2 regions of the Monashia sp. HAY1-5C genome follow, and region 2 is predicted to be linked to the other one. Evidence: predicted binding sites of a transcription regulator. Region 2 holds the regulator's gene; the other holds the start of a gene.
What was found. The regulator Rex, encoded in region 2, represses fermentation and respiration genes when NADH is low (regulators of the CRP and FNR family bind a similar motif). The targets are predictions, from matches to a motif close to CTTGTGAANNNNTTCACAAG.
Positions count from the first base shown of each region.

Region 1 (11,717 bases), on a different contig from region 2:
AGGTTGCCGACCGCGGTGCCCGACGTCGTGACGACCGGCACGGGCCGGCGTGACCCCGTCGCGAGCCCGAGCGCGAGGAAGGCCGCCGACCGCTCGTCGACCCGCACGTGCAGCCGCAGGTCCCCGGCCGCGTCGGCGGCCTCGAGGGCGAGCGCGACGGGGGCGTTGCGCGAGCCCGGGGCGAGGACGACGTCGCGCACCCCGGCCCGCCACAGCTCCTGCAGGACGAGCAGGGCCAGCTGCGGGGCCGTGCGGTGGCGGTCCATGGTCGGCTGGTCGCCGCTCAGTCGTCCGCGAGCGCGTCGCGCATCGGGATGAGCTTGGCGATGGACTCGGCGACCTCGGACTCGGGGTCCGAGCCGGCCACGATGCCGCAGCCGGCGTAGAGCGTCAGCTGCGACGGGTCGCCGGGGGCGTAGGCACCGCTGCGCAGGGCGATGCCCCACGCGCCGTCGCCGTGCGCGTCCATCCAGCCGACGGGGCCCGCGTACCGGCCCCGGTCCATGTGCTCGAGCTCGCGGATCAGCTCGACGGCGCGCGCCGTCGGCGTCCCGCCGACCGCCGCCGAGGGGTGCAGCGACGCCGCGAGCGTCAGGGCCGACGCGTCGTCGGCGCTCACGGCGGCGACGTCGGTCGCCAGGTGCATGACGTTGGGCAGGTGCAGCACGAACGGCGCCTCGGGCACGTTCATCGACGAGCAGTGCGGTGCGAGCGCGTCGGCCACGGAGCGCACGGCGTACTCGTGCTCCTCGAGGTCCTTGCTCGAGCGGGCGAGCGACGCGGCGAGGGCGAGGTCCTTGGCGTCGTCACCGGTGCGGCGGATGGTGCCGGCGAGCACCCGCGAGGTGATGAGCCCCTGGTCGCGGCGCACGAGCAGCTCGGGCGTGGCGCCGACGAGGCCGGAGACGGCGAACACCCAGGTGTTCTCGTAGCGGTCGGCGAGCCGGCGCAGGATCCACCGTGGGTCGATCGGGCCCGCGGCGGTGGCGACGAGGTCGCGGGCGAGGACCACCTTGTCGACCTCGCCGTCGTTGATGAGCCGGACCGCCTCGGCCACCGAGTGCGCGTAGTCGGACGGCGAGACGGCGCCGTCGGCGAAGGCGATACCGGTCGGCGGCGCGGGCTCGGACGCGGGCTCGGGCGGCTCGACGGTGGGCAGCTGCGGACCGGTCGAGATGGTCGTCAGCCACGTGCGGCCCTCGCGCCGCCCGACGATGGTCGAGGGCACGACGAGGCGGGCGGACTCGGCGGAGTCGTCGGCGAAGGGGAACGAGCCGAAGCACACGAGCCCGGAGCCGGGCCGCTCGACGTCGTCGCGCACCACGGCGTGCCCCGTCACCCGGCGCCACCACGCCTCGGCCTCGCGGAACCGGTCGGCGCCGCGCGCCTCGAACGACAGGGCGACGCCCCAGCCGACGAGGCCGTCGCCCCGGCGCACCCACGAGACGAGCTCGTCGTGCGGCACGTCGGCCGGCAGGTGGTGCAGCAACGGGGTGTCCGAGGTGAGCGGCACCGAGCGCACGACGACGGTCGGGGCCGCGGCGGAGGAGGCCGCCTCGGCGGCCGGGAGCGTGGACATCGCCTCAAACTCTACGACCGCCGGACCCGTGCCCGGACCGCGCGGCCGCCGCTCCGCCCGACGGGACGAGGGTGCGAGGATGAGCGCATGACCCGTGCCCAGCTCGACAAGAAGCCGGTCGACGTCGCGTCGATGTTCGACACCGTCGCCGAGAAGTACGACGTGACCAACGACGTGCTCTCCCTCGGGCAGGACCGGCTCTGGCGCCGCGCGGTCGTCAGGGCGGTCGACGCGAAGCGGGGCGAGCGCGTCCTCGACATCGCCGCGGGCACCGGCACGTCGAGCGAGCCGTGGGCCGACCGGGAGATCGAGGTCGTGCCCGCGGACTTCTCGCTCGGCATGCTGCGGGTCGGCCGGCGGCGCCGCCCCGACATGGCCTTCACCGCTGCGGACGCGATGAGCCTGCCGTTCGCCGACGAGAGCTTCGACGTCGTGACGATGAGCTTCGGCCTGCGCAACGTCGCGGACGTCGACACCGCCCTCCGCGAGTTCCTCCGCGTCACGAAGCCGGGCGGGCGGCTGCTCGTCTGCGAGTTCAGCCAGCCGGTCAACAAGGCGTTCCGGACCGTCTACTCCAACTACCTCATGCGCGCGCTGCCGCCGGTGGCCCGCCGCACCTCGAGCAACCCCGACTCCTACGTGTACCTCGCCGAGTCGATCCGGGCCTGGCCGCCGCAGGGCGAGCTGGCCGCGGTCATCGAGCAGGCCGGCTGGACGGGCGTGCGCTGGACCAACCTCACCGGCGGCATCGTCGCGCTCCACCAGGCCACCAAGCGCTGACACCACCTGCCCGGACCCGTCAGGTTAGGTATGCCTTATCTGACAAGCCGGAAACCTCGGGCATAGACTCCGCAGAGTTCGTGAAGATCTTCACAAGCAGGTCGGAAGCCCCGTGGTAGAGATGAGCAGCACCGGCTCGGCGACGAGCCCTGCAGCGCATGCCGGCGCCCTCTCGGACGCCAGCGCCGACGTCATCGTCGTCGGCGCCGGTCCGGGCGGATCGGCCACTGCCGCCTACCTGGCCGACCACGGCCTCGACGTCCTGCTCCTCGAGAAGTCCGCCTTCCCGCGCGACAAGATCTGCGGCGACGGGCTGACCCCGCGCGCCACCAAGGAGCTCGTCTCCCTCGGCATCGACACGAGCGGCTGGCAGCGCACCAAGGGCCTGCGCATCAAGGGCGGCGGTCACACGCTGCAGCTCGACTGGCCCGAGAACGACGCGTTCCCCTCCTACGGCATGGTCCGCACCCGGGCCCAGCTCGACGAGACCCTCGCCCGCCACGCGCAGTCGCGTGGCGCCAAGCTCGAGGAGCGCACCAGCGTCACCGCCCCGGTCCACGACGCGTCCGGGCGCGTCGTCGGCGTCACCGCCAAGAAGGTCGACGACCGTGGCCGCGCCACCGGCGAGAGCGTCACCTACCGGGCTCCGGTCGTCGTCGCGAGCGACGGCGTCTCCAGCCGCCTCGCCACGGCCGTCGGCCGCCCCAAGCGCGAGGACCGCGTCATGGGTGTGGCCGTCCGCGCGTACTACACGACCCCGAAGCGCGACGACTACCTCGAGAGCCACCTCGAGCTGTGGACGCGCGACGACGCGGGCAACCGCATCCTCATGCCCGGCTACGGCTGGCTCTTCCCGCTCGAGGACGGCCGCACCAACGTCGGCCTCGGCACGCTCGACACGACGGCCGCCTTCCAGCACACGGACTACAAGCACGTCATGCGCAGGTGGGTCGAGGACATCTCGCCCGAGTGGCAGCTCGAGCACGACGAGGCCGCCGGCCCGATCCGCGGGGCCGCCCTGCCGATGGGCTTCAACCGCAGCCCGCTCTACGCCGACGGTCTCCTGCTCGTCGGCGACGCCGGGGGCATGGTCAACCCGTTCAACGGCGAGGGCATCGACTACGCCCTGGAGGCCGCCCGCGTCGGCGCGGAGGTCATCGCCCAGGCGCACGCCCGCCCCGACGACGCGGGCCGCGAGCGCGTCCTCGCCAGCTACCCGAAGGTCATGAAGGACGAGCTCGGCGGCTACTTCACCCTCGGCCGCTGGTTCGCCCACGCCATCGGCAACCCCGAGGTGATGCGCCTCGCGACGCGCTACGGCCTGCCCCGCACGAAGCTCATGCCCTTCCTCCTCAAGATCATGGCCAACCTCGCCGACCCCCGCGGGCGCGGCGCGAGCGACCGGATCATCACCGCCCTCTCGCGACTGGCGCCGGACGCATGAGCCACCCCGCTGCCGGGCGCCTTGTGACGCCGAGCACCATCGATCCCGACGCCCCTAGGATGGGTGCGCCGCGCAACTGCCGTGACGCCCTCCTCGACGGACCACCCGTTCTGGCGCACCACCGCCCCGTCGACACGCACGACCGAAAGGCAAAGTGACCTCGGATGAACTCGTACGTCCCGATCCTGTTCATGCTGGGGCTCGGCTTCGCGTTCGCGGCCCTGTCGGTGTTCACGTCGCTCGTCGTGGGTCCGAAGCGCTACAACCGCGCCAAGCTCGAGGCGTACGAGTGCGGCATCCAGCCCACGCCCCATGCGGCCGGCGGGGGACGCGTGCCGATCAAGTACTACCTGACGGCGATGCTCTTCATCATCTTCGACATCGAGTCGATCTTCCTCTATCCGTTCGCGGTGGCCTTCAACAAGCTGGGCCTCTTCGCGCTGGTCGAGATGGTCCTGTTCGTCCTCACGGTGTTCGTCGCGTACGCGTACGTGTGGCGCCGCGGCGGCCTCGAGTGGGACTGACCGGACGGTCGGCGCACCGGGGACGACAGCAAGCTAAGGAGTAAGCAATGGGTCTGGAAGAGAAGCTGCCCGCAGGGTTCCTGCTCTCGACCGTCGAGGGCCTGGCCGGCTACATGCGCAAGGCCTCCATCTGGCCGGCGACGTTCGGCCTGGCCTGCTGCGCGATCGAGATGATGGCCGTCGGCACGCCCGACTACGACATCGCCCGCTTCGGCATGGAGCGCTTCTCGGCGACGCCGCGCCAGGCGGACCTGATGATCGTCGCCGGCCGGGTCAGCCAGAAGATGGCCCCGGTCGTGCGCCAGGTCTACGACCAGATGCCCAACCCCAAGTGGGTCATCTCGATGGGGGTCTGCGCCAGCTCGGGCGGCATGTTCAACAACTACGCGATCGTCCAGGGCGTCGACCACATCATCCCCGTCGACATCTACCTGCCGGGCTGTCCGCCGCGCCCGCAGATGCTCCTCAACGCGATCATCGAGCTGCACCACCAGATCGAGAGCTCGCCGCTCGGCGTCAACCGCGAGCACGCCGCCCGCGCCGCCGAGGAGGCCGCTCTCTCGGCCACCCCGACGCACCAGATGAAGGGGCTGCTCGCATGAGCGAGGACACGAGGGACGCCGTCCACGCCGACACGACCAAGGACCAGACCTCCGGCATCACGCCCGGCGAGGTCGAGCTGGCCCAGCCCGACGGCGCCAACCCCACCGGCCCGCGCGTCGTGGGCGTGCGCCAGGGCATGTTCGGCGCGACGATGGCCCAGGACACCACCGGCTACGGCGGCCTGCGTCGCCCGATCCTCGTGCCCGGCGCGTCGGAGCGGCCCTACGGCGGCTACTTCGACGAGGTCGCCGACAACCTCGAGCGCGGCCTCGTCGGCGGCTCGGCCTCCTACGCCGAGGCCGTCGACCGCGTCGTCATCGACCGCGGCGAGATGACCATCCACGTGCGCCGCGAGCACCTGCTCGCCGTGGCCCGCGTGCTGCGCGACGACGCGTCGCTGCGCTTCGAGGTCTGCACCGGCGTGTCCGGCGTGCACTACCCCGAACGCACCGGCGAGGAGCTGCACGCGGTCTACCACCTCCTGTCGATCACCCACGGCGGCAGGCGCGTCCGCGTCGAGGTCTCGTGCCCCGACGACGACCGGCACATCCCGTCCGTCGTCTCGGTGTACCCGGCCAACGACTGGCACGAGCGCGAGACGTGGGACATGTTCGGGATCGAGTTCGACGGCCACCCGGCCCTGACCCGCATCCTCATGCCCGACGACTGGCCGGGCCACCCGCAGCGCAAGGACTACCCCCTCGGCGGCGTCCCCGTCGAGTACAAGGGCGCCACCGTCCCGCCGCCGGACCAGCGGAGGTCGTACAACTGATGAGCACGCACACCGAGTTCACCCAGACCGAGGTGCCCGACGAGGGTGCCAACGACGTCTACGCGACGTCGGTCGCCGACGAGGAGGCCGCCTCCGGCGCCCACGTCTTCAACGCCGCGGGCGGTGACTGGAACGACCTCGTCGACGAGGCCACCTCGCTCGGCGAGGAGCGCATCGTCGTCAACATGGGTCCCCAGCACCCGTCGACGCACGGCGTGCTGCGCCTCATCCTCGAGATCGACGGCGAGACGGTGACCGAGGCCCGCGCGGGCATCGGCTACCTGCACACCGGCATCGAGAAGAACATGGAGTTCCGCAACTGGGTGCAGGGCGTGACGTTCTGCACCCGGATGGACTACCTGACGCCGATGTTCCAGGAGGCCGCGTACTGCCTCGCCATCGAGAAGCTGCTCGGCATCACCGACCAGATCCCCGAGCGGGCCAACGTCATCCGCGTCCTCATGATGGAGCTGACGCGCGTCAACTCGCACATGGTCTGCCTCGGCACCGGCGGCATGGAGATGGGCGCGACCACCGTCATGACCGTCGCGTTCCGCGAGCGCGAGCGGGTCCTTCGCATCTTCGAGATGGTCACCGGGCTGCGGATGAACAACGCCTACATCCGTCCGGGCGGCGTCGCCCAGGACCTCCCGCCGGGCGCCATCGACGCGCTGCGCGAGATGGTGCCGCAGGTCCGCCGGGGCCTCGGCGAGCTCGAGGCGCTCCTCAACGAGAACCCGATCCTCAAGGGCCGCACCGTCGACGTCGGCGTCCTCGACCTCGCCGGCTGCATGGCCCTCGGGATCACCGGTCCGGTGCTGCGCTCGACCGGCCTGCCGCACGACCTGCGCAAGCTCGACCCCTACTGCGGCTACGAGACGTACGACTTCGACGTCATCACCCGCACGAGCCAGGACGCCTACGGGCGCCTGCGCATCCGCATCGACGAGATGTACGAGTCGCTCAAGATCGTCGAGCAGTGCATCGACCGGCTCCAGGCGGACGAGGGCGCCGACAACGCGGTCATGGTCGAGGACCGCAAGATCGCGTGGCCGGCGCAGCTCGCGCTCGGCAGCGACGGCCTCGGCAACAGCCTCGACCACATCCGCGAGATCATGGGCACCTCGATGGAGTCCCTGATCCACCACTTCAAGCTCGTCACCGAGGGCTTCCGCGTCCCGCCGGGTCAGGTGTACGTCGCCATCGAGTCGCCCAAGGGCGAGCTCGGCTGCCACCTCGTGTCCGACGGTGGCACGCGCCCGTACCGCGCGCACTTCCGCGACCCGAGCTTCAACAACCTGCAGGCCGTGGCCGCCATGTGCGAGGGCAGCCAGATCGCCGACGTCATCGTCGCGGTGGCCTCGATCGACCCCGTCATGGGAGGTGTGGACCGTTGAGCGGTCACGACGCGTCAGGCCACCTGCACGTCAGCCCGGAGTCCAAGGCGCCGTACGACGACGAGACGCTCGCCCGGCTGCGCGCCGACGCGGCCGAGGTCATCGCGCGCTACCCGCAGAAGCGCTCGGCCCTGCTGCCGCTGCTGCACCTCGTGCAGTCGGTCGACGGCTATGTCACGGGTCGCGGCGTCACCTTCTGCGCCGAGGTCCTCGACCTCACCGAGGCCGAGGTCAGCGGTGTCGCGACGTTCTACACCCAGTACAAGCGCCACCCCAACGGTGAGTACACGGTCGGCGTCTGCACCAACACGCTGTGCGCGATCATGGGCGGCGACCTCATCTTCGACCGCCTGTCCGAGCACCTCGGCGTCGGCCACGACGAGACCACCGAGGACGGCAAGATCACCCTCGAGCGCGTCGAGTGCAACGCGGCCTGCGACTACGCACCGGTCGTCATGGCCAACTGGGAGTTCTTCGACAACCAGACGCCCGAGAGCACCATCGGCCTCGTCGAGGACCTGCGCGCCGGCAAGGAGGTCGCCCCGACCCGCGGCGCCGCCAAGGTGTGCACCTTCAAGGAGGTCTCGCGCGTGCTCGCCGGCTTCCACGACGGACGCGGCGACGAGGGCGTGGGCGCCGGGCCGGCCTCGCTGCTCGGCCTGAGGATCGCCAACGAGCGTGGCTGGGTGGCCCCGGGTGCCGGCGGCGCGAACGGCTCGCAGCCCGACGGGAAGGACGGATCGAAGTGACCGACACGCTGACCCCGATCCTCACGAAGTTCTGGGACGACCCGCAGTCCTGGACCCTCGCGACCTACGAGCGTCACGACGGCTACAAGGCGCTGCGCAAGGCGCTCGACATGCAGCCGCAGGCGATCATCGACGCCGTCAAGGACTCCAGCATCCGCGGCCGCGGCGGCGCCGGCTTCCCGACCGGCATGAAGTGGTCGTTCATGAGCCCGCCCGACGGCGGCCCGCGCTACCTCGTCGTCAACGCCGACGAGTCCGAGCCGGGCACGTGCAAGGACGTGCCGCTCATGATGGCCAACCCGCACTCGCTCATCGAGGGCGTCATCATCTCCTCGTACGCCATCGGCTGCGAGCACGCGTTCATCTACCTGCGCGGCGAGGTCGTGCACGTCTACCGCCGCCTGCTTCGCGCCGTCGAGGAGGCCCGCGCCGCCGGCTATCTCGGCGACGACGTGGGCGGCAAGGGCGTCACGGTCGACATCACGGTGCACGCCGGCGCCGGCGCGTACATCTGCGGCGAGGAGACCGCGCTGCTCGACTCGCTCGAGGGCCGCCGCGGCCAGCCGCGCCTCAAGCCGCCGTTCCCGGGTGCCGCGGGCCTCTACGCGCGCCCCACATCGGTCAACAACGTCGAGTCCATCGCGTCGGTGCCGGGGATCATCCTCGAGGGCGCCGACTGGTTCAAGGGCATGGGCACCGAGAAGTCCACGGGCTTCGGCATCTTCAGCCTCTCGGGCCACGTCACCAACCCCGGCCAGTTCGAGGCGCCGCTCGGCATCACCATGCGTGAGCTCATCGACCTCGCCGGCGGCATGCGCGAGGGCCGCCGGCTGAAGTTCTGGACGCCCGGCGGCAGCTCGACGCCGATCTTCACCGAGGAGCACCTCGACGTGCCGCTCGACTTCGACTCGGTCGCCGCGGCCGGCTCGATGCTCGGCACCCGTGCGCTGCAGGTCTTCGACGAGACCGTGTCGGTCGTGCGGGCCGTGGCCCGGTGGACCGACTTCTACGCCCACGAGTCGTGCGGCAAGTGCACCCCGTGCCGCGAGGGCACGTGGTGGCTGCGCCAGATCATGAACCGCATCGAGAACGGCCAGGGCACCCAGGACGACATCGACAAGCTCGTCGACATCTGCGACAACATCCTCGGCCGCAGCTTCTGCGCCCTCGGTGACGCCGCGACGAGCCCGATCACCTCTGCCGTCAAGTACTTCCGCGAGGAGTTCGAGGCCGGCATGCACACGCCCGCGCACGAGCTGTTCCCGCCGGAGCGGTCGGTGCTCTTCCCGGTCCAGACCTCACCGACCCAGTCCAAGGAGTCCAGCGGGATGGTGTCCGCATGACCGCCACGACCGAGAGCAAGGCGCCGGTGGCGCCCGACCTCGTCAACGTCACCATCGACGGCGTCCCGGTGAGCGTGCCCAAGGGCACCCTCGTCATCCGCGCCGCCGAGCAGGTCGGCATCGAGATCCCGCGCTTCTGCGACCACCCGCTGCTCGACCCCGTCGGGGCGTGCCGCCAGTGCCTCGTCGACGTCGCGATGCCCGACCGTGAGGGCAACGTCCGCCCGATGCCGAAGCCGCAGGCCTCGTGCACGATGACGGTGTCCGAGGGCATGGTCGTCAACACGCAGCACACGTCGCCGGTCGCCGACAAGGCGCAGCAGGGCGTCATGGAGCTGCTGCTCATCAACCACCCGCTCGACTGCCCGGTCTGCGACAAGGGCGGCGAGTGCCCCCTGCAGAACCAGGCCATGAGCGCGGGCCGTCCGGTGTCGCGCTTCGAGGACGTCAAGCGCACCTACCCCAAGCCGGTCAACATCTCCTCGCAGGTCCTGCTCGACCGCGAGCGCTGCGTGCTCTGCGCCCGGTGCACCCGCTTCTCCGACCAGATCGCCGGTGACCCGTTCATCGCCCTCGTCGAGCGCGGCGCGCTCCAGCAGATCGGCATCTACGAGGAGCAGCCCTTCGAGAGCTACTTCTCGGGCAACACCGTCCAGATCTGCCCGGTCGGTGCGCTGACCGGGGCGGCCTACCGCTTCCGCAGCCGGCCGTTCGACCTCGTGTCGACCCCGTCGGTGTGCGAGCACTGCGCGTCCGGCTGCGCCATCCGCACCGACCACCGTCGCGGCGTCGTGCTGCGCCGGATGGCCCTCGACGACCCGGCGGTCAACGAGGAGTGGAACTGCGACAAGGGCCGTTGGGCCTTCACGTACGCGACGCTGCCCGACCGCCTCGAGTACCCGATGGTCCGCAACGCCGACGGCGAGCTCACCGTCGTGGGCTGGCCCGAGGCCCTCGCAGCCGCCGCGGCCGGCCTGGCCGGCAAGCGCGCCGGCGTCATCACCGGCGGGCGAGTCTCGGCCGAGGACGCCTACGCCTACGGCAAGTTCGCGCGGATCGTGCTCGGGACCAACGACGTCGACTTCCGCTCGCGTCCGCACTCGGCCGAGGAGGTCGCCTTCCTGTCCGAGCACGTCGCGGCCACCGGGCCGGAAGGTGGCGCCGTCACCTACGCCGACCTCGAGAAGGCGCCGGCGGTCCTGCTCGTCGGGTTCGAGCCCGAGGACGAGTCGCCGATCGTCTTCCTGCGGCTGCGCAAGGCGTTCCGCCACAACGGGACCCGCGTCTTCGCCATCGCGTCGCACGCCACGCGCGGCCTGACCAAGCTCGGCGGCACGCTGCTGCCGACCGTCCCCGGCGACGAGGCCCTGGCGCTGGCCGACCTCGGCTCGACCGAGCTGGGTGCCCAGGCCCGCGAGGCCCTGGCCGGTGGGGGCATCGTCCTCGTCGGTGAGCGCCTCGCCACCGCGCGCGGCGCCCTCCGGGCCGCCGCCGACCTCGCCGCGACGACCGGTGCACGCCTCGCGTGGGTGCCGCGCCGGGCGGGGGAGCGCGGTGCGCTCGAGGCGGGCGCGCTCGGTGCCCTGCTGCCGGGCGGGCGTCCGGTCACCGACGCGGCCGCACGCGCCGAGGTCGCCCGCGCCTGGGACGTCGACACGCTGCCCGACGCCGCGCCCCGTGACACCGCGGGCATCCTCGCGGCCGCCGCAGCCGGCGCCATCGACGCGCTCGTCGTCGGCGGCGTCGACCCCGCCGACCTGCCCGGCGACCTCCAGGCCGACGCGGCCGCCGCGCTCGAGAAGGCGTTCGTCGTCTCCCTCGAGCTGCGAGAGTCCGCCGTCACGGCCGTCGCCGACGTCGTCCTGCCGGTGGCGCCGCAGGCCGAGAAGCCCGGGTCGTACGTCAACTGGGAGGGCCGAATCCGTCCCTTCGAGGAGGCCCTCGCCTCCAACGCGGTCAGCGACCACCGCGCCCTCGACATGCTGGCGAGCGAGATGGGCTTCTTCCTCGAGACCCGCACCCAGGCCGAGATCCACGCGCAGTTCGAGGAGCTCGGCCCCTGGGGCGGTCCTCGCGGCACCGTCGCGCCGGCCGGCCACCGGACCGCCGGGGCCGCCTCGGGCGGCGGCGACTTCGTCCTGTCCACGTGGGCCACGCTCCTCGACGCCGGCCGGATGCAGGACGGTGAGCCGTTCCTCGCCGGCACCGCCCCGAAGCCGGTCGCCCGGCTCTCGGTCGCCTCGGCCGCCGCCGTCGGCGTCGCCGACGGCGACCCGGTCACCGTGTCCGGCCCGGCCGGCAGCGTCACGCTGCCTGCCGTCGTCGTCGAGGACATGGTCGACGGCGTCGTGTGGCTGCCGGCCAGCTCGCGCCACTCCGGCACCTCGACCGGCACCTCGACCGGCACCTCGACCGGCAGGGGCAGCTCCGTGCACACCGGCCTCGGTACCGACGCCGGGGGCCGCGTCTCCGTCACGAAGGGTGGTGCCGCATGAGCCTCAGCCTCGCGGCAGCAGGGGTGGCCAC
Region 1 is NZ_JBPGXG010000020.1:12,327-24,043, reverse strand. It holds gene menD (2-succinyl-5-enolpyruvyl-6-hydroxy-3-cyclohexene-1-carboxylic-acid synthase) at 1-266, opposite strand, end outside; gene ACR9ZK_RS05115 (isochorismate synthase) at 284-1,579, opposite strand; gene ACR9ZK_RS05110 (demethylmenaquinone methyltransferase) at 1,667-2,359, shown strand; gene ACR9ZK_RS05105 (geranylgeranyl reductase family protein) at 2,481-3,803, shown strand; gene ACR9ZK_RS05100 (NADH-quinone oxidoreductase subunit A) at 3,968-4,327, shown strand; gene ACR9ZK_RS05095 (NuoB/complex I 20 kDa subunit family protein) at 4,375-4,929, shown strand; gene ACR9ZK_RS05090 (NADH-quinone oxidoreductase subunit C) at 4,926-5,702, shown strand; gene ACR9ZK_RS05085 (NADH-quinone oxidoreductase subunit D) at 5,702-7,099, shown strand; gene nuoE (NADH-quinone oxidoreductase subunit NuoE) at 7,096-7,848, shown strand; gene nuoF (NADH-quinone oxidoreductase subunit NuoF) at 7,845-9,191, shown strand; gene ACR9ZK_RS05070 (NADH-quinone oxidoreductase subunit G) at 9,188-11,686, shown strand; gene nuoH (NADH-quinone oxidoreductase subunit NuoH) at 11,683-11,717, shown strand, end outside.
Region 1: the regulator Rex is predicted to act here: its motif matches at 2,437-2,456, upstream of ACR9ZK_RS05105 (geranylgeranyl reductase family protein).

Region 2 (11,717 bases):
CGCGTCGGATCGACGTGAGTGACTCGAGGGCGGCCGCCTGCAGGTCGATCCAGCCGTTGGCGGCGGCCGCGTGGATCATCGAGTACTCGCCCGAGACCTGGTAGGCCGCCACCGGCACCGACGAGCGCTCGGCGGCCGCGGCGACGACGTCGAGGTAGCTCATCGCCGGCTTGACCATGACGAGGTCGGCGCCCTCGGCGATGTCGAGGTCGATCTCACGCAGCGACTCGACGAGGTTGGCCGGGTCCTGCTGGTACGTGCGCCGGTCGCCCTGGAGGCTCGACTGAACGGCCTCGCGGAACGGGCCGAAGAACGCCGAGGAGTACTTGGCCGCGTACGCGAGCACGACCGTGTCGGTGAGGCCCTCGTCGTCGAGGCGCCGGCGGATGACGCCCACCTGGCCGTCCATCATCCCGCTCGGCGCCACGACGTGGGCCCCGGCGCGGGCCTGCTGCACGGCCATCTCGGCGTAGATGATGTTCGTCGCGTCGTTGTCGACGCGGCCGCGGTCGTCGAGGACGCCGCAGTGGCCGTGGTCGGTGAACTCGTCGATGCACGTGTCGGCCATGATGACGAGGTCGTCGCCGACTGCGTCGCGGACGCAGCGCAGCGCGACGTTGAGGATGCCGTCGGGGTCGACGGCGCCGCTGCCGACGGCGTCCTTGTCCTGCGGGACGCCGAAGAGCATCAGCCCGCCGATGCCGGCCGCGACGGAGCGGCGCGCGACCTCGACGAGGCTGCCGAGCGTGTGGTGCACGACGCCGGGCATGCTGGCGACCGGACGCACCTCGTCGCGGCCCTCCGCGACGAACACCGGCAGGACGAGGTCGCGCGGGTGCAGCCGGGTCTCGGCGACGAGGCTGCGCAGGGCCGGGTTCTGGCGCAGCCGCCGGGGACGCTCGATCACGGCGGCCCTCAGCGGGCGCGCCGGCGCGAGGCCGGACGCTTGTCGCTCGGGCGCTGGACCGGCTGGCCGGCCTCGCGGGCCGCGACCTGCAGCCCGACGCCGTGGCCGGCGAGGGCGTCGACGAGGGCCAGGGCCGACGCCTCCTGCGCCAGGACGTCGACGCGCAGGCCGTGCTCCTGCGCGGTCTTGGCCGTGGCCGGGCCGATGCACGCGACGACCGTTGCGGCGTGGGGCTTTCCGGCGATGCCGACGAGGTTGCGCACCGTGGAGCTCGACGTGAAGAGGACGGCGTCGTAGTCCCCGCCCTTGATGGCGTCGCGGATCGACGCGGCCGGCGGGGCCGCACGGACGGTCCGGTAGGCGGTGACGTCGTCGACCTCCCAGCCCATGTCACGCAGGCCGGCGACGAGCGTCTCGGTGGCGATGTCGGCGCGGGGCAGCAGGACCCGGTTGATCGGGTCGAGGACCTCGTCGAACTCCGGCCACACCTCGAGCAGCCCCGCGGCCGACTGCTCGCCCTCGGGCACGAGGTCGGGGTTGATGCCCCACTCGCGCAGCGCCGCGGCCGTGACGCCGCCCACGGCAGCGACCTTGAGCCCGGCGAAGGCCCGCGCGTCGAGTCCGAACTCCTCGAACCGCTCGCGGACCGCGCGCACCGCGTTGACCGACGTGAAGCCGATCCACTCGTAGCGGCCGGTGACCAGGCCCTTGACGGCCTTCTCCATCTGCTGCGGCGTGCGCGGGGGCTCGACCGAGATCGTCGGGACGACGTCGGCCGTCGCGCCGTAGGCGGCGAGCCGGTCGACCATCGGGCCGGCCTGGGCCTGGGTGCGCGGCACGAGGACCTTCCAGCCGAACAGCGGCTTGGTCTCGAACCACGAGAACTCGTCGCGCAGGTCCACGTTGGGCGAGACGACCGCGAGGGAGACCTCGAGCGGCTCCCTGCCGGTGAAGAGGCGGTCGACGGCCTCGAGCGAGGACGTGACCGAGGTCTGGCGGACCGTCGTCGCGTTCGTCGTCAGGGCGACGAGCGACTCGCCGGGGCGGCCCGCGGCGAGCAGCCCGGCCAGCGCCTTGCGAATGGTCTCGGAACCGCCGAGCAGGACGACGGTGTCGGCGTCGGCCGTGTACGGCGTGAGGTCGAGGGCGGCGTGCTCCGTGGCGAGCACGTGCACGGCTCCGGTGGCCTTGGACGTCAGCGGCACGCCGGCGTACGTCGGCGCGGCGGTCACGGCGGAGACACCCGGCACGACGTCGAAGGTGAGCCCCGCCTTGCGGCACGCGCGCACCTCCTCCGCGAGGCCGTTGAACGTCGCGGGGTCGCCGTCCATGAGGCGCACGACGAGGCCCGACGGGCCCACGGCCTTGGCCGCCTTGACGACGAGCTTGGCCCGGACCGCGTGGGTCAGCTCCTGGCCCTGCTCGCCGTGGCCGGCGTCGATGATCTCGACCCCCGGGCGGGCGTGGGCGAGGACGGCGTCCTCACGGGCGACGCGGTCGATGACGACGACGTCCGCGGCGGCGAGCAGGTCGCGGGCGCGGAGGGTCAGCAGGCCCGGGTCACCCGGCCCGGACCCGACGAAGGCGACGCGTGCCGGCGAGGTCGGCAGCGTGGTGGTCGACGCCGTCTGCTCCGACGGCTGGCGAGACTGGGTCACGAAACTTGCTCCGGTCGGTGGGTGGCGTGCGGGGTGTGCTGCGGTGGTGCGGTGCTGGTGACGACGTCCAGGGGCCCGACGGCCGAGGCGTCGTTCGGGGCGTCGTTGGGGGCGCTGGTCGGGGCGTCGTTGGGGGCGCTGACGGGGGTCCCGGTCAGCTCGGCGGCGCCGTCCTCGAGGAGGATGCCCGCGAGCCGTCGGCCGAGGTCCTCGGGCTCGTCGTACCCACCGACGAGGGACCGGCGCAGCTCGCTCGCGCCGTCCTCGGTGCCGACGAACGAGCGCAGCGACAGCACGGGGCCGTCGTCGTCCTCGACGACCTCGGCGAGCGCGCCGACGGGGGCGGTGCAGCCGGCCTCGAGCGTCCGCAGCAGCGAGCGCTCGGCGAGGACGCAGGCGCGCGTGTCGGGGTCGTCGAGCGCCGTGACCGCGGCGAGCACGTCGTGTCGGTCGGAGCGGCACTCGACGGCGAGGGCCCCCTGGCCGGGCGCCGGGAGCACCTGGATCGGGTCGAGCACCTCGGTGACCTCGCCGAGCCGGCCGAGACGGGCCAGGCCGGCCCGCGCGAGGACGACCGCGTCGAGCGTGCCGGACGTGACGAGGGCGATGCGGGTGTCGACGTTGCCCCGGATCGGGCGGATCTCGACGCCCAGCCCGAGCGCGGCCAGCTGGGCGGTGCGACGCGGCGAGCCGGTGCCGACGACCGACCCGGGCGGCAGCTCGCCGAGCGTGAGCCCGTCCCGCGCGACGAGCACGTCGCGGCTGTCCTCGCGCTCGGGGACCGCGGCCACGACCAGGCCCGGCTCGGGCGTCGTCGGCAGGTCCTTGAGCGAGTGGACGGCGACGTCGATGCGTCCCTCGAGCAGCGCCCTGCGGATCGCGGCGGCGAAGACGCCGGTGCCGCCGATCGCGGTGAGCAGCGCGCCGGAGGTGTCGCCCTCGGTCGTGATCTCGACGAGCTCGACGTCGTGGCCAAGCGCCCGGAGCCGGTCTGCGACCCAGGAGGACTGGGTCCTGGCGAGGGCGGAGCGGCGGGTGCCGAGGCGCAGGGTCGTCATGCGGCACCTCCCCGCTTCGGCGGTGCCGAGACGTTGGCGACGTCCTCGGGCTGGAGGTCGAACAGCTCGCGCAGTGCGGCCGCGTAGTCGTCGCCGCTGCCCTCCATGGCGAACTCCTTGACGCGTCGGGTGGGCGTGTGGAGCAGCTTCTCGACGATGCGGTGCACCGCGAGGGCGATCTCGGCGCGGGTCCCCTCGTCGAGACCGGGCAGGCGCTGGTCGAGGCGCTCCATCTCCCCGGCCACGAGCTCGGCGGCCCGCGAGCGCAGCGCCGCGACGGTCGGCGCCACCGACTTCTCGACGCGTCGGGTCAGGTAGTCGGCGACCTCACCGGTGACCAGCTCGCGGACGCGGACGACCTGCGTGGTGTCGGCGCGGCCCTCGAGGAGGTGGCCGAGGTGCTGCAGGTCGAGCAGCGTCACGGACGGCACCGGGCTCGACCACGTCTCGGCCGGCTCGACGTCTCGGGGCAGGGCGAGGTCGACGACGACCTGCGGGCGGCCGCCGCGGCGGGCCGCCGCGGTGGCGAGGTCCGCACCCGTGACGACGTGGCCGACGGCACCGGTGCAGGTGATGACGAGGTCGGACTCGGCGAGGACGTCGGGCAGCTCGGACCAGGGCCGGGCGGTGCCGTCGGTGGCGGCGGCGAGGCGCGTCGCCCGATCCGGGGTGCGGTTGACGACGCTGAGTCGGCCGATGCCGTTGCGACGGGTCGTGGCGGCGGCCAGGCCGCTCATGGCTCCGGCGCCGACGACGGCGGCGTCACGCCCCTCGAGCGGCCCGAGCACCTGGGCGGCCTGCTCGAGCGCGATCTGCACGAGGGAGACGCTGTGGCGGTCGATGTCGGTCTCGGAGTGGGCCCGCTTGCCGACCCGCAGGGCCTGCTGGAACAGCGAGTTCAGGGACGTGCCGACCTGGCCGCGCGCCTGGGCCGCGGCGAGCGCGTCGCGCATCTGGCCGAGGACCTGCGCCTCGCCGACGGCCATGGAGTCGAGGCCGCACGCGACGGTGAAGGTGTGCGCCACCGCGGCGTCGTCGAACCGGACGTAGAGGTGGTCGGCGAGGGACTCGGCGCGCGCGGCGAGGGCCTCCGTGGGGTCGGTGGGCGGCGCGTACGACGTCCCGGTGTTCTCGGGCTGCTCGATGCCGGCGGCCAGCGCCAGCGCCTCGCCGATCGCCGCGACGGCCGGGTGGAACGCGGCGACCTCGGCGTAGACCTCGAGGCGGTTGCACGTCGACAGGACGACCGCCTCGGAGGCCGTGGCCGAGCCGAGGAGCGAGCCGGCGATGGCCGCCGCGCGGTCGGGACGCTCGGACAGCGCCTCGAGCACCGACAGGGGCGCCGTGTGGTGGGACAGGCCGATGACGAGCAGGCTCACCGCGCCACCGCCGATCGCAGCTCGCCGGCGGCCAGTGCCTTGCGCTGGGCGTGGAAGGCGAGGATCTGCAGCTCGGTGGACAGGTCGACGCGACGCACGTGGACGCCGTCGGGGACCGCGAGCACCGCCGGCGCGAAGTTGAGGATGGAGCTGATGCCGGCGCCGACGAGGGCGTCGCAGACGGCCTGCGCGGCCGGTGCCGGCGTCGCGATGACCCCGATCGCGATGGGGTCCACCGCGTGGCGCTCGGACAGCTCGGCGAGCGGACGGATGCGGACGCCGACGACGACCTCGTCGGCGAGGGCCGGGTCGTCGTCGTAGAGGCCGACGACGCGGAAACCCTTGGTGACGAAGCCCGAGTAGGAGGCGAGCGCGTGACCGAGGTTGCCCATCCCGACGATGGCGACCGGCCAGTCCTCGGTGAGGCCGAGGGCCCGGGAGATCTCGAGGGCGAGCGTCTCGACGTCGTAGCCGACGCCGCGAACGCCGTAGGAGCCGAGGTGGCTGAGGTCCTTGCGGAGCTGGGCCGAGCGCACGCCGACCTCGGCCGCGAGCTCTTCGGACGACACCGACAGCACGCCGTCCTCGGCCAGCCGGGACAGCGTCCGCAGGTACTCAGGGAGCCGCGCGACGGTTGCGTCGGGGATCTCTCGACGCAGGACAGGGTCGGCGGACACGCTTGCTCACCGGCTCCTCTCGCTGGGGCGTTCGGCACGAACGCGGAGCACGTGGGGACCCGTTCAGGCTAGACGTTTGTGAAGGCATGCACAAAGTTGACGTGACCGGCCTATCAGACGTAGGGCGCCGGCCGGGCACCGGTCCCCCACCGGGTCAGCCCAGAGCCCGCCGGAGCCGGGCCTCGTCGACCCGCCAGAAGTCGTGGCGGCGGCCGTCGACGAAGGTCACCGGGATCTGCTCGCCGTAGCGTCGCAGCAGCTCCGGGTCGTCGTCGACGGAGCGCTCCTGCCACCCGACGCCGAGGTCCGCGGCGACCCGCTCGACGACCGCCCTCGCCTCGTCGCACAGGTGGCAGCCGGCACGGCCGAGCAGGAGCACGCGGGGCGGCGGCCCGGCGCTTCCGGCGTCCGTCGCGTTGCTGCCGGGACCGGGGGACGTGCTCATGGGCCCACTCTAGGTCGCGGCGGGGCCGGGGCCCGCGCGTTACCCGTCGGTAGCAGATCGGTCACATCCGGTCGAACTGACTGCCATGAGGGCGCCGAGTCAGTCAGACTGTGACGGATGCGCCCGAGGAGGACGCCGGTCCACCGGCAGCCGCGCGGGGCCGCGCCGGGGGCGTTCCCGGCCGCGGTCGCGCTGCACCCTGCCCTCGCCACCGGAGCGGCCTCGCCCGGCAGCCGTCTCGCGCCGGGCGGCCTGCCGTCCTGGCGTTCGGCGCTCGACGCCATCTGGGCAGCCCTCGAGGACGGCGCGGGCGATCGCTTCTCCGGCGCCGGCGCGGGAAGCCCGGGCGCCGAGGGTAGCGGCGCCGGCGGCGCTGCCGGCGCGGGTGGCCGGGGTGGACGCGGCACCCGGACGCTCGAGCGCGACGTCGTCGAGCAGGCCCGGATCGCCGCCCTCGTCGAGCTGGCGCAGCGGGGCGACCGCGAGGCCTTCGCGCAGCTGTACGACGCCTACGTCGACACGGTCTTCCGCTACGTCCTCGTCCGCGTCGCGAGCCGGCAGCTGGCCGAGGACCTCACGTCCGAGACGTTCCTGCGGGCCATGCGCCGCATCGACTCGTTCACGTGGCAGGGCCGCGACATCGCCGCCTGGTTCGTCACCATCGCCCGCAACCTCATCGCCGACCACGTGAAGTCGGCCCGGTTCCGCTTCGAGGTGACCACCGCCGACATGCGCGACGCCGACGAGCGGGTCGACGCCCCCGACGCCGAGGTGCTCGCCCGGCTGCGCGACGAACGGCTCGTCGAGGCCATCCGCGGCCTCGGCTCGGACCAGGCGGAGTGCATCACCCTGCGCTTCCTGCAGGGCCTCAGCCTCGCCGACACCGCCACGGTCCTCGGCAAGTCCGAGGGCGCGGTCAAGCAGCTGCAGCTGCGGGCCACCCGGGCGCTGCGCAAGACCCTCGAGGGAGTGGACCTGTGAGGCCCGTAACGCCCTCGGCACCTGCGTCGTTCTCACGGCAGCGGGACGGTTCGTGTGGGGCCGCACCGCAGCCCCTCGCGCTCCCGGGCGCCGCGGGGCGCGCGACCCCGACCCCGATCCCGATCCCGAGGGCAGGACACGAGACGACGCACCACCCGCACCCTGCAACCGCGCCGCGCCGCACCGAGGCCGACGCGCGCCGCCGGTCCCGCGTGCCGGGCCTCGACCCGCACGTGCGGCCCGGCTCCGGTCCGGCGACCGGCCCGGCTCCAGCCACGGCAGGTGCCGCACCGGTTCCTCCGGCCCGGCGACCACGACACCGCGTCGGCCCGACGCGCCCTGACTGACCGCACGACCCGTACGACCTTCCGGCAGCACCTGACCGCACGAGAACGAAGGAGGAGAGATGGACCTCGGCCCCACGTCCGACGCCGACCTCCTCCAGCGTGCCCTCGAGGGCGAGCGGGTCACCGAGCCGGGCATCCTCGAGCTCGTCGCGGTCGTGCACGCCGTCACCGCCATCGACCAGGCGGGCCTCGCGCCGCGCCGCGAGTTCGTCGCGGACCTGCGGGCCAGGCTCCTCGAGGACGACGGCGGCCTGGCTGCTCCGGTCGTCCCGCTCGGCGGACCCGCTGACGGTGGTTCCCCGCCCGAGTCCGTGAGCCCGACGAGCGCCGGGCGCCAGGGCGTCGACCCGAGCACCGACGCTGACCCGACCACCGACGCGTACCCGAGCCCCGACGCCGACGCGGAGCCCGACCCGACGGGCGCTCCGGACGCTCGCCGCGGCGCCGGCCCGTCCGGCGGGACCGTCTCCGTCCTGCGCGTCGCGGCCCGTCCGCTGCGCTACGTCGCGGCCGCTGCCGCGGCGCTGCTCGTGGTCGGCGGCGCCCTCGGCTGGGCCTCGCGCTCCGCCCTGCCGGGTGACGCGCTCTACGGCGTCAAGCAGGTGCTCGACCGCGCTGCCGTCCAGCTGTCCGGGTCGCGCTACGACCGGGGCCTGACCTACCTCGCGCAGGCCCAGCAGCACATCGGCGAGGCCCGCGACCTCGTCGACCGCGGCGCCCCGGCCGCCGTCGACGTCGAGACCGCGCTCGACCTCGCGTCCGACGCGACGACCCGGGCGCAGACCCTCCTGCTCGAGGCCTTCCGCAGCGAGGACCGCGTCGACGCCATCACGCAGCTCGCCGACTTCTACACCCGCGCGCTGCCGCAGGTGGACGCGCTGCACGACCGGGTTCCCGCCGAGGCCCTCCCGTCGTGGCAGCGGCTGCACGACCTGCTGGTGCAGAACCGCGTCACCGTCCTGCGCGAGCTCGCCGGCTGCAGCGCCTGCGGCGGCGCCGCGACCCAGGCCCGGCAGCTGCTGTCGGCGATCCTGGGCGGGGCCCCGACGGCGAGGCCCACTGGCGTGCCGCCCGGCACGCCCCCGGCCACCCCGGTCCCGCCGCGCACCAGCGTCCCACGACAACCGGGCGCGACGGTGACCGTGCCCGGCGCCGGCGGCGTCCCGCTCCCCGGCATCGGCGTCACGGGTGGCGTGACCCTTCCCGGCAGCACGGTGCAGCTGCCGGGCGTCGGCGTCTCGACCTCCTCGGTGGCCGTCGGCGGTGGCGGAGTCACGTTGCCGGGCAGCACCGTCAGCCTGCCCGGGGTCACCGCCACGTCGGGCACCATCGGGGTCGGCGGCGGAGGCGTGTCGATCACCGGCGTCCCGTCCGTCCCCCTCCCGTCGGTGACGCTGACCGTGCCCAAGCTCCCGCTGTCGCCCACCCTGCCCAAGCTGCTCCCCTGACCCGACCGCCGAGAAGGCCATCCGCAACGCACGGCCTGGTCGACCGAACGAGTCGTTCGGTGCCGAGGGCGGGGGTGCACCGACGCGTTCGAGCCCCTGCAACGCGTTCGGCACCGAACGAGTCGTTCGGTGCTGAGGGCAGGGGTGCACCGACGCGTTCGAGCCTCTGCAACGCGTTCGGCACCGAACGAGTCGTTCGGTGCTGAGGGCGGGGGCGCACCGACGCGTTCGAGCCTCCATAACGCGTTCGGCACCGAACGAGTCGTTCGGTCGGGGTCAGGGAGGCCCGCTCGAGGGCCGGAGGGCTCAGATGAAGACGGACTTGCGCTGCATGAGCAGGCTGTAGAGCGTCTGCTGGATCGTCTCGCGGACCTGATCGGTCAGGTCGAAGACGAGCATCGGGTCGTCGGCGGCGTCCGGGCCGAAGGAGGTGGTGTCGATGGGCGGCCCGAACTCGATGAGCCACTTGCTCGGCAGCGGGATCATCCCGAGCGGGCCGAGGAGCGGGAACGTCGGCGTGATCGGCGCGTACGGCAGGCCGAGCAACCGCGCGACGGCCGGCATGTTGCCGAGGATGGGGTAGATCTCCTCCGCACCGACGATCGACACGGGCACGATGGGCACCCCGGCGCGCAGGGCGGCCGACACGAAGCCGCCCCGACCGAACCGCTGCAGCTTGTACCGCTCGCTGAACGGCTTGCCGACGCCCTTGAACCCCTCCGGCCAGACCCCGACGAGCGAGCCGCCGGCCAGCAGGCGCTCGGCGTCGGTGTTGGCCGCCAGGGTGGTGCCGGAGCGTCGGGCCATCGTGCCGATGAACGGCAGCTGGAAGACGAGGTCGGCGCCCAGCATCCGCAGGTGCCGGTGCTGCGGGTGCTCGTCGAAGACGGCGACCTGGGTCATGAGCGAGTCCATCGCCACCGTGCCCGAGTGGTTGCCGACGACGAGGGCTCCGCCCTCGGACGGGATGTTCTCGATGCCTCGGACCTCCACCCGGAACCACGAGCGGTACAGGGGGCGGAGCAGCGGCAGGTGGACGTGGACGGTGTAGTCCTCGTCGAAACCGAACTCGTCGACCGTGTAGTCGCCGGTGAGCCGACGTCGGAGGTACGCGAGCGTCTCGGCGACCTGTCGCTCGACGTCCTCGGCCGGCAGCCCCGCCGACGTCGCGGCCGCACGGAAGACGTTGACGGCCAGTTCGACGAGCTCTGCCGGTCCCGGGCGCGACTCGCTGCTGAACTCCGCCGCCTCGAGGACCGCCCCGACGAGGCGCTCGGCCTTCGACTGCAGGCCGGCCAGGCCCAGGGTCGTCGCGAGGTCGGAGGCGCCCTCGGCGTCGGCGATCGGGGGCACGGCACGCAGCCGCGTCGCCTCGCGCGCCTCCTCCGCGGACGGACCGGTCGGGGTGGTGGACGCCGTGGTCGTGGTGGTCGTGCTCGTCGTGCTCGTCGTGCTGGTTGTCGGAGTCAGCGGCACCCGGCGAGGCGGACGCGTCCGGGCGCGGGACGCGGTCGCCCCGGGTGTGCCGGGCAGCCCGGACGACGAGCCGGACGTGCCGGGCGAGCCGGGTGGGACGGCCGTCGGGTGCGCGGCCCGGGACGCCGACTCCGTGCGGCGGGCGTGGATCGCCGAACGGCTCGGCCTGGTCCGCGGTACCTCGGGAACCGCCTCCGGGGCCCAGCCACCGGTCTCGGAGTCCCGCTCGAGCGGGGGACCCGACGGCGCCTGCGCGTCCGGACCGATGGCCTCGGGCACGTCTGGGGTCTCGGTGGCCTGCTCGAGCCGCAGCCGACGCGCGGCGCTCACCTCGACGGGCTCGAGGGCGTCACCGCCGGACAGCAGCGGCGTGCCGGACCGGCGCAGCCGCTCCCCCGTCGCGCGCGCCGCGCCGGCGGCGAACACCCCGCGTCGCGGCGACGTCGCGTCGCCCGGCGTCGTGGCGCCTGGCGTCGCCGTGCCTTGCGTCATGGCCGCCGTCGTGCTCGCCTTCTTCGCCGTGGCCTTCTGCACGGCGGTCGGGCTGGTCACGGACTTCTTGGCCGTGCCCTTCTTCGCCGTGCCCTTCTTCGCTGTGCCCTTCTTCGCTGTGGCCTTCTTCGCTGTGGCCTTGCTCGTCGCGGCCTTGCTCGTCGCGGCCTTCTTCGACGCCGTCCTCGCGGCCGCCTGCCTGACCGTCGCGCGGGGCGCGCCGGCCGGCTCGGCGCCGGGACCGCCCGGTGCCGCCGGGGTCGGGGTGTCGGGGGTCTCGCGGCCGGGGCTCACGGCTGGATCCTGTCGAGGACGCGGGCGATGGCCGCAGCGGTGCCTCCGGCGGCGTCGGTCACGGCGTCGGACACACCGTCGACGCCGGGCACGGCCGGACGCAGGTGGTGTGCGTAGTCCTCGAAGGCCGAGCGCGTCGTGTACTGCGGTTCGAAGCCGAGCACGGTACGCATCCGGGAGGTGTCGAGGCCGCGTCCGAAGGCCAGGAAGGTCAGCTGGTCGTGGGAGAAGTCGGCCAGGCCGCTGCGGCGCACGATGCTGCCGAACACCCCGGCCGCCGCCAGCGGCACCGGAAGGATCGGGCGGCGCGCTATCGCCGTGCACTGGGCCACCGTGAGGAACCCGTCGGCGGCGACGTTGACGATGCCGACGGCCGGGCCGGTGGTGGCCAGGATCATCGCGGCGGTCGCGTCGTCCTCGTGGACGAACTGGAGGCGGGCGTCGTAGCCCAGCGGCACCGGCACGACCGGCAGCGCGAAGTAGTCGGTGAAGGCGGTCTTGATGCTCGGTCCGATGACGTTGGCGAACCGGAGCATCGTGATCTCGACGTCGGGC
Region 2 is NZ_JBPGXG010000101.1:2,478-14,194, forward strand. It holds gene hemB (porphobilinogen synthase) at 1-907, opposite strand, end outside; gene ACR9ZK_RS15105 (bifunctional uroporphyrinogen-III C-methyltransferase/uroporphyrinogen-III synthase) at 916-2,565, opposite strand; gene hemC (hydroxymethylbilane synthase) at 2,562-3,623, opposite strand; gene hemA (glutamyl-tRNA reductase) at 3,620-5,002, opposite strand; gene ACR9ZK_RS15120 (redox-sensing transcriptional repressor Rex) at 4,999-5,679, opposite strand; gene ACR9ZK_RS15125 (glutaredoxin family protein) at 5,834-6,124, opposite strand; gene ACR9ZK_RS15130 (RNA polymerase sigma factor) at 6,242-7,105, shown strand; gene ACR9ZK_RS15135 (DUF5667 domain-containing protein) at 7,512-8,900, shown strand; gene ACR9ZK_RS15140 (lysophospholipid acyltransferase family protein) at 9,207-11,162, opposite strand; gene ACR9ZK_RS15145 (NAD-dependent epimerase/dehydratase family protein) at 11,159-11,717, opposite strand, start outside.